Linked DNA regions of Collimonas fungivorans Ter331. The protein of the gene in region 1 interacts with the protein of each later gene in a pairwise test. Links are inferred from orthologs where the notes say so. Each region holds a gene or a part of one and is shown on either strand. Other genes may lie near its edges.

Evidence for each region. Proteins that work in one complex are often made in the same cells at the same time.
Region 2: the proteins of CFU_RS13395 (region 1) and grpE interact in binary tests that used the Escherichia coli proteins (3 or more experiments, as listed by UniProt). The link is inferred for Collimonas fungivorans Ter331 from one-to-one orthologs.

What each region holds. Positions count from the first base shown.
Region 1 is NC_015856.1:3,083,727-3,088,909, forward strand. Bases 1,191-4,081 are described here. They hold CFU_RS13395 (Nramp family divalent metal transporter), read right to left. Parts: upstream 3,352-4,081; coding sequence 2,029-3,351; downstream 1,191-2,028. Other genes in these bases: CFU_RS13390 (acyl-CoA dehydrogenase), read left to right, coding at 1,191-2,032; CFU_RS13400 (DUF4019 domain-containing protein), read left to right, coding at 3,475-3,900. In the rest of the region: CFU_RS13385 (maltoporin), read right to left, coding at 1-616; more of CFU_RS13390, read left to right, coding at 845-1,190; CFU_RS13405 (LysR substrate-binding domain-containing protein), read left to right, coding at 4,311-5,183. UniProt on the Escherichia coli protein: H(+)-stimulated, divalent metal cation uptake system. Involved in manganese and iron uptake. Can also transport cadmium, cobalt, zinc and to a lesser extent nickel and copper. Involved in response to reactive oxygen.
Region 2 is NC_015856.1:4,528,574-4,531,351, forward strand. It holds grpE (nucleotide exchange factor GrpE), read right to left. Parts: upstream 1,771-2,778; coding sequence 1,231-1,770; downstream 1-1,230. Other genes in the region: dnaK (molecular chaperone DnaK), read right to left, coding at 1-1,125; hemH (ferrochelatase), read right to left, coding at 2,288-2,778. UniProt on the Escherichia coli protein: Participates actively in the response to hyperosmotic and heat shock by preventing the aggregation of stress-denatured proteins, in association with DnaK and GrpE. It is the nucleotide exchange factor for DnaK and may function as a thermosensor.

The DNA of each region.
Region 1 (5,183 bases):
TGGTGCGGATGCCGGCTACCTGGAAGTCGTGGCGATTCGCCAGCCGGGCCTGGAACTGCGCGTCTTGCCGGAACAAAGCATAGCTGTACTGCAGGCCGTTGATGGCGACGTTGTCGACGCCGGCGCCGAGGCCGCTTGGATTCCAGTAATAATAATCTATCGTGTGAATATCGTGCCGGTGGTAGTAGATCCGGCCGGCCCATAGGCGCGCCTGCGGATTCATGCCGGGCAGATTGGTCGCCTGCAGGTAGGCCTGAGGCAGCCGGACGGCGCCATTGGTGCTGGAATTGAAATGCGGAAACACATTGCCGGGATTGTACAAGCTGGCCATCACATCGGCGCTGACGACCATGCCATTTGCCAGGCCAAACAGTTTTTGCCGCGCTTCCAGTTCGCTGTAGTTCTCACACTCGTTGCCGAGCCGGTATTTGCTGGCAGCTCTCGCCAACTGGAAACAAGGCTGCGCACCGCCGCTGCCGCCGATTGCAGCGCCACCGCCGGCACGCAGGTAACCATGGAATTCAAAACCGTCAAGTCCGGCGGAGCTGTCGTCGCCGGCACAGGCGATGCCGGAAAATGCGGTTGATAGAATGGTCCAACATAACTGTTTCCTCACTCATGCCTCCTGGTTCATGTTTATCAGGCGACGATGCTGCCCGGCCCATGCTGCGCATTGATTCGGAGATGCGTGCCCAAGGTTACAATGGACGCAAGAATGCAACTATAAGTAAAAGCCGTAATATGGCGAAAATCTGCGCCGCTATCGAACCGCACGGCGAGATGTAAATCAATCCCCTCTGCCAGACAAGCAGATTGCAACAGCAAACGATCTTGGAGAATACACATGCCCTCATCACACGCCAGCTTCCATTGGGACGACCCACTATTGCTGGAGCAGCAGCTCAGCGGCGAGGAACGCCTGGTGCGCGACAGCGCCGCCTCCTACGCGCGCGACAAGCTGGCGCCGCGGGTGCTGATGTCGTTCCGCAATGAACAGACCGACGCCGGGATTTTCCGCGAAATGGGCGCACTCGGCCTGCTCGGCGCGACCATTCCCGAACAGTACGGCGGCGCCGGACTGAGCTACGTCAGCTACGGCCTGATCGCGCGCGAAATCGAGCGCATCGATTCCGGCTACCGCTCCATGATGAGCGTGCAAAGCTCGCTGGTGATGCTGCCGATTTTCGAATTCGGCAGCGAAGCCACGCGGCAAAAGTACTTGCCGCGGCTGGCCAGCGGCGAACTGATCGGCTGCTTCGGCCTGACCGAACCGGACCATGGCTCCGATCCCGGCAGCATGGTGACGCGCGCGCGCAAGGTCGACGGCGGCTACCGGCTCTCGGGCAGCAAGATGTGGATCACCAACAGCCCGATCGCCGACGTGTTCGTGGTCTGGGCCAAGGACGACGAAGGTGCGATCCGCGGCTTCGTCCTTGAAAAAGGCTGGAAGGGATTATCGACGCCAGTCATCCACGGCAAGGTCGGCTTGCGCACTTCAATTACCGGCGAAATCGTGATGGACCAGGTGTTCTGTCCGGAAGAAAACGCCTTCCCCGAAGTGCGCGGCTTGAAAGGTCCGTTCACCTGCCTCAACTCGGCGCGCTACGGCATCGCCTGGGGCGCGCTCGGCGCCGCCGAATTCTGCTGGCATGCGGCGCGCCAGTACACCATGGACCGCAAACAGTTCGGCCGGCCGCTGGCGGCCAACCAGCTGGTGCAGGTGAAGCTGGTGAACATGCAGACCGAGATCACCATGGCGCTGCAGGGTTGCCTGCGGCTGGGCCGCATGAAAGACGACGGCAGCGCCTCGCTGGAAATCACCTCCATCATGAAACGCAACTCCTGCGGCAAGGCGCTCGACATTGCCCGCGTTGCGCGCGACATGTTGGGCGGCAACGGCATTTCCGACGAGTTCGGCGTAATCCGCCACCTGGTCAACCTGGAAGTGGTGAATACTTACGAAGGCACGCATGACGTGCACGCACTGATCCTGGGACGGGCGCAGACCGGCATCCCGGCGTTTTCCAACTAGCCGACACCGAACACCTGCAGCACCAGCCAGATATTCGCCGCCGAAATCAGCGCAAACAGCAGCCAGGACAGCGCCGCCGTCAGCCACGAATTGGCGAACACGCCCATCACGTCGCGCCGGCTGGTGAGGCGGATCAGCGGATACATGGCGAACGGCAGCTGCAGGCTCAGCACCACCTGGCTGAGCACCAGCAGGCGCCCCACCGAATGCTCGCCCCAGGTCAGCACGCCGATCAGCGCCGGCACCAGGGCCAGGCCGCGCGTCAGCAGGCGCCGCTGCCAGCATGGGATCCTGAGATTGAGAAAACCTTCCATGATGACCTGGCCGGCGATGGTCCCGGTGAAAGTCGAACTCTGTCCCGATGCCAGCAGCGCCAGGCCGAACAGGATGCCGGCGGCGGCGCTGCCGGTAATCGGATCGAGCAGGTGATACGCCTGGTCGATATCGATTACCGACGTATTCCCGGTGGCATGAAACGCGCTCGCCGCCAGCACCAGGATAGCGCCGTTGATCAGCAGCGCCAGCAGCAGCGAGACGATGGTGTCGAGCCGCGACAGCTGTATCGCCTGGCGCCGGCTGCGGTCGTTCTTTTCCACTACCCGCGTCTGCACTATCGATGAATGCAGGTAGAGGTTGTGCGGCATCACGGTGGCGCCGAGGATGCCGATCGCCAGGTACAGCGGTTCCCGGCTCGACAGCGCGCTCAAGGACGGCAGCATGCCGGCCGCCACCGCATGCCAGTCCGGCTTCAGGAACACCAGCTCGACGAACAGGCAGGCCGCGATGGTGAGCACCAGGCCGAGGATGATGGCTTCGATCTGGCGGAAGCCCTTGCCTTTCAAACCCAGCACCAGCACCGTATCGAACGCGGTCAGGAGCACGCCGGCCGGCAGCGAGACGCCGAGCAGCAGCTTGAACGCCAGCGCGCACCCCAGTACCTCCGCCAGGTCGCAGGCGATGATGGAAATCTCCGCGAAAAACCACATGCCCTTGCTGACGCGCGGACTGTAGTTCTCGCGCGAATGCACCGCCAGGTCCTTGTTGGTAGCGATGCCCAGGCGCATGCTGAGGCATTGCAGGACGATTGCGGCCAGGCTGGACGCCAGCACCACGAACAGCAGCTGGTAACCGAACTGCGAGCCGGCCTGGATCGAGGTGGCCCAATTGCCGGGGTCCATGTAGCCGACCGAGACCAGCAAACCGGGGCCGACGAACCTGAGGATTTTTTTCCAGAACGGGCCGCTGCTCGGCACTGCGATGGTGCCGGCAACTTCGGAAGGGCAAAACGGTGCGGTGGCGGTGGTCGGCAAACGATACATGTAGGCTTCCTGATAGAGTTGCCCCAATTCTATATTGTCACGGACATTGCGTATGCTCGTTGCAACCCCTATGATTTGAGCGTACTTTCCAATATGGCAGCAGTTCATCCGGAGGCTAGGAAAATGAAAACCATACTGACGCTGGTCACCGTTGCACTGCTGGCCGCCGCCACGCCCTCCTTCGCCGCGGATCCGCAAGCCGAACTCATCCAGCAAGCCGAAACCGCAGCCAAAACCTGGATGACGCTGACCGACGCCGGCAAATTCGGTGAAAGCTGGGAACGCGCAGGCACATTCTTCAAGACCGGCATCGCAAAAAACACATGGGAAACCGGGATCCGCTCGTTACGGGCGCCGCTCGGTCCGGTAAAAATGCGTGAGCTGAAAAGCACGGAATATGCAACCACCCTGCCTGGCGCGCCCGATGGCGAATATGTGGTGATCCAGTATGAGACGCAGTTCGAAAACAAAAAATCGGCGACGGAAACCATCACGCCCATGCGTGAAAAAGACGGCAGCTGGAAAGTCTCGGGTTATTTCATTCGCTGACAGCAGCAAAAGGGACGTGGCGTGGAGGATGGGATGCGGCGGGAAGGAAGCAGGAATGCTGATCGGCAGAGTTGCGGCTTTGGCGGTTTAGCTTGACCCCAGGATCCGAAAGCCACCTTGTGAGGGCCTCGAAATCTCTTAAAACAGGGCGCCTTGTGGGCAAATCTGGAGCATAACCAGAAAACGTCTTGCACAAGCGGCAGAACAGACCCGCCGCTGCACTCATTGAAACATCGTTCAATGTAAAATCGGTGTGGCTAATTATTGGCTATTGCTGGCTATGCCGATATCAATATGTCCAGTGCAGACAGTGTCACAAGAATGGAATATCATGTCCACTCACAAATTTGTATGCGCCATAGCAGTTTGTTATAGAGCGTTACAACCACTCCCTGCATTGGCATAAAATCATGATCCGTTTCAGACAAATCGAGGCTTTCCGTTCACTGATGATTTCCGGCACCAGCGTATCAGCGGCCCGCCGCATGCACGTGACCCAGCCGGCGATCAGCCGCCTGATCGCCGATCTAGAGGCCGACCTCGGTTTCCGCCTGTTCAACCGCGCTAAGGGCCGCCTCGAGCCGACCAATGCCGGCGTGCGTTTTTACAAGGCGGTGGAAGAAAATTTCCTGGGACTGGAGCGGCTGATGCAGGTGGCGGGCAATATCCGCCATGAAGCGCCCGAAGGCTTGACCGTCGCCTGCCTGCCGGTGCTGTCCACCACCTTGCTGCCGGAAGTGCTGCAGCGTTTCTTCAAGCAGCATCCCGATGTCTCGGTCAAGATCGACAGCTGCACCGTGCCCGAAATCCTGGTCAGCCTGCAAGACCTCAAGGTCGACATGGCGCTGAGCCTGGCGTTCCCGCCGTTCGCCGGCATTGAAGTCGAACCGATCATGGAAGCCACCGTGCTGTGCGCGATGCTGGCGACCCACCCGTTGGCGCAGAAGGAAATCATCGTGCCCGAAGACCTCGACGGCGAGAACGTGATAGGCTGGATGCCCAACAGCGCGCAATCCTACGACCGCGAACTGTCGACCCTGAACTCGGCCGCGATCCGCCCCAACTACACCATCCAGACGCACACCTCGCACACACGCTACGCCATGGTCGCCAACGGTTTCGGCGTCGCCATCGTGGAGCCGTTCGCGGCCAAGATCTGGCGCCCGCACGGCGTCGTCACGCGGCCGTTCAAGGCTGACATCAACTACAAATACGTGCTGGCCTACCCGAGCGGCGGCATCCGTTCCGAACTCGCCCACGACCTGCGCGAAGCCGCGCTCCAT
Region 2 (2,778 bases), 1.4 Mb from region 1 along the record:
GCCAACGGCGACAGCCTCATCCGGATTGACGTCCTTGCGTGGTTCCTTGCCGAAGAATTCCTTCACCTTTTCCTGCACCTTAGGCATGCGGGTCATGCCGCCGACCAGAATGATGTCGTCGATGTCGGAAACCTTGACGCCGGCGTCCTTGATGGCGATGCGGCACGGCTCGATGGTCTTGGCGATCAGCTCTTCCACCAGCGATTCCAGCTTGGCGCGGGTCATCTTCAGGTTCAGGTGGATCGGCGCGCCGTTCGCCATGGCGATGTACGGTTCGTTGATTTCGGTCTGTTGCGACGACGACAATTCGATCTTGGCGCGCTCGGCCGAGGCCTTGATGCGTTGCAAGGCGATCGCATCCTTCTTCAGGTCGATGCCGTTGATCTTCTTGAACTCGTCCAGGATGTAATCGATGATGCGCTGGTCGAAGTCTTCGCCGCCGAGGAAAGTATCGCCGTTGGTGGACAGCACTTCAAACTGCTTTTCGCCATCGACATCGGCGATTTCGATGATGGAGACGTCGAAAGTACCGCCGCCCAGGTCATACACGGCAATCTTGCGATCGCCCTTTTCTGCCTTGTCCAGGCCGAAAGCCAGCGCAGCCGCGGTCGGCTCGTTGATGATGCGCTTGACGTCCAGACCGGCGATGCGGCCGGCGTCCTTGGTGGCTTGACGCTGCGCGTCGTTGAAGTAAGCCGGCACCGTGATCACGGCTTCGGTAACTTCTTCGCCGAGGTAGTCTTCAGCGGTCTTCTTCATCTTGCGCAATACTTCTGCGGAAATTTGCGGCGGCGCCAGTTTCTGGTCGCGTACGCCTACCCATGCATCGCCGTTGTCGGCCTTGATGATCTGGTAAGGCATCAACGCGATGTCTTTCTGCACTTCTTTTTCGTCGAACTTGCGGCCGATCAGACGCTTGGTGGCGTACAGCGTGTTGGTCGGATTGGTCACAGCCTGGCGCTTGGCAGGTGCGCCGACCAGGATTTCGCCGTCTTCTTGATAAGCGATGATGGAAGGCGTGGTGCGCGCGCCTTCCGAGTTTTCGATCACTTTTGGCTGACCGTTTTCAATCACTGAAACGCAAGAATTGGTGGTACCCAAGTCAATGCCGATAATTTTACCCATGGTGTATGTCCTTTACTGAATAACTGATGAATGTTTGGATGGTCTGAATATAGGGAGCGAAAGCGCGCTTTCAAGCGCTAAACTGCTCGCTCCTGGCGTTTTTTTCTATTTTCCTTGCGCCACGACGACCAGGGCCGGCCGCAACAGACGATCGGCAATGGTGTAGCCTTTTTGCAACACAGTCACCACGGTATTGGCGTCCTGCTCGGCAGGCACAGTCGAGATTGCCTGGTGCTTCATCGGGTCCAGCTTCTCGCCAACTTCAGGCGAGATTTCCAGCAAACGATTTCTTTCGAAGGCCGACGACAGCTGCTTGAGCGTCATTTCCACGCCTTCCTTGAGCGATTCCAGCGAAGGCGTTTCGATCTTCAGCGCCATTTCAAGATTGTCCTTGACCGGCACCAGCGCTTCGGCAAAGCCTTCAATCGCAAACTTGTGGGCACGTGCAATGTCTTCCTGGGCCCGGCGGCGGATGTTTTCCGACTCGGCCTTGGCGCGCAGGAAAGCGTCCTGCATTTCCGCGATCTTGGCTTGTGCTTCCGACAACTGGACTTCCAGCGTCGTTTCGGGAATTACCGCTGCATCTTCGGCAACCTGGCTCTTTTCCGTTTGCGCCTGTTCGTTCTGATTTTCCATGTGTTCCATTCAAAAATCTCCAACAATCAATAACTTACTAAGTATAGGAAGCCAAATGAGGCTATGCCCTTACTTTTTCAAGGGTTAAAAAATGAGCGCCCTGATTTGGCCGCGGGCCGTGGTCCGGTTGCCGGGGGAATGCATCAAACGCGCATCAATCCCATCCATCCTGGCAACAATTTGAAACAACATTTACCAGCCAGGGTTTGCTGCAACGCGACATAGGAACTAAGCTGTAGGCGTGGACTCAAACAATTGAAAGTTGCCACATCGCAACAAACAAAAAAGGGAAATATCGTGAAACTACCGTTAATTTCCGCATTTCTGGTCGTTTATATTTTGCTTGCAGCAAGCTGGATCAGCTATTCGCAACTGATCGCATTATATTGACTTTGGCTGATCGCCTTTGCAACTTGCAAAACAAGCAATAATCGTCCATATGCACCCGGCATCGGGCGCTCATTATAGTTGCGCCTTGCCGGAGCGGCGCACCGTCACTCAAAATTTCTACACCAGATAGGCTGTTCTATTGGCTGGCGCCAAGGCGCACAGCCTGTTGCCGCGACACCTCAGCCTGCTGCTGCAACTCTTCTCGCTCGCTCTCGGTGGTAGGCCAGCCGATCATGTGCTCTTCTACCAGCGAAGCCATGCCAGCTATCCAGGCCGGCGCCTGGTTCAGGCAAGCAATGAAATGGAATTCCTTGCCGCCTGCCCTGAGGAAATCCTGTTTCGCCTCTATCGCAATTTCTTCCAAAGTCTCCAGGCAATCGCTGGTGAAACCCGGACACATCACATCGACCCGGCCGACGCCCTGCTTCGCCAGTTTTTGCAAGGTCGGCGCGGTGTACGGCTGCAGCCATTCGGCCTTGCCGAAGCGCGACTGGAAAGTCAGCTGATACTGCTCCGGCCCCAGCCCCAGCTGCTGCGCCAGCAGGCGCGCGGTTTTCTGGCACTCGCAATGATAAGGATCGCCCAGCAGCAAGGTACGCTTCGGCACCCCGTGGAAACTCATGATCA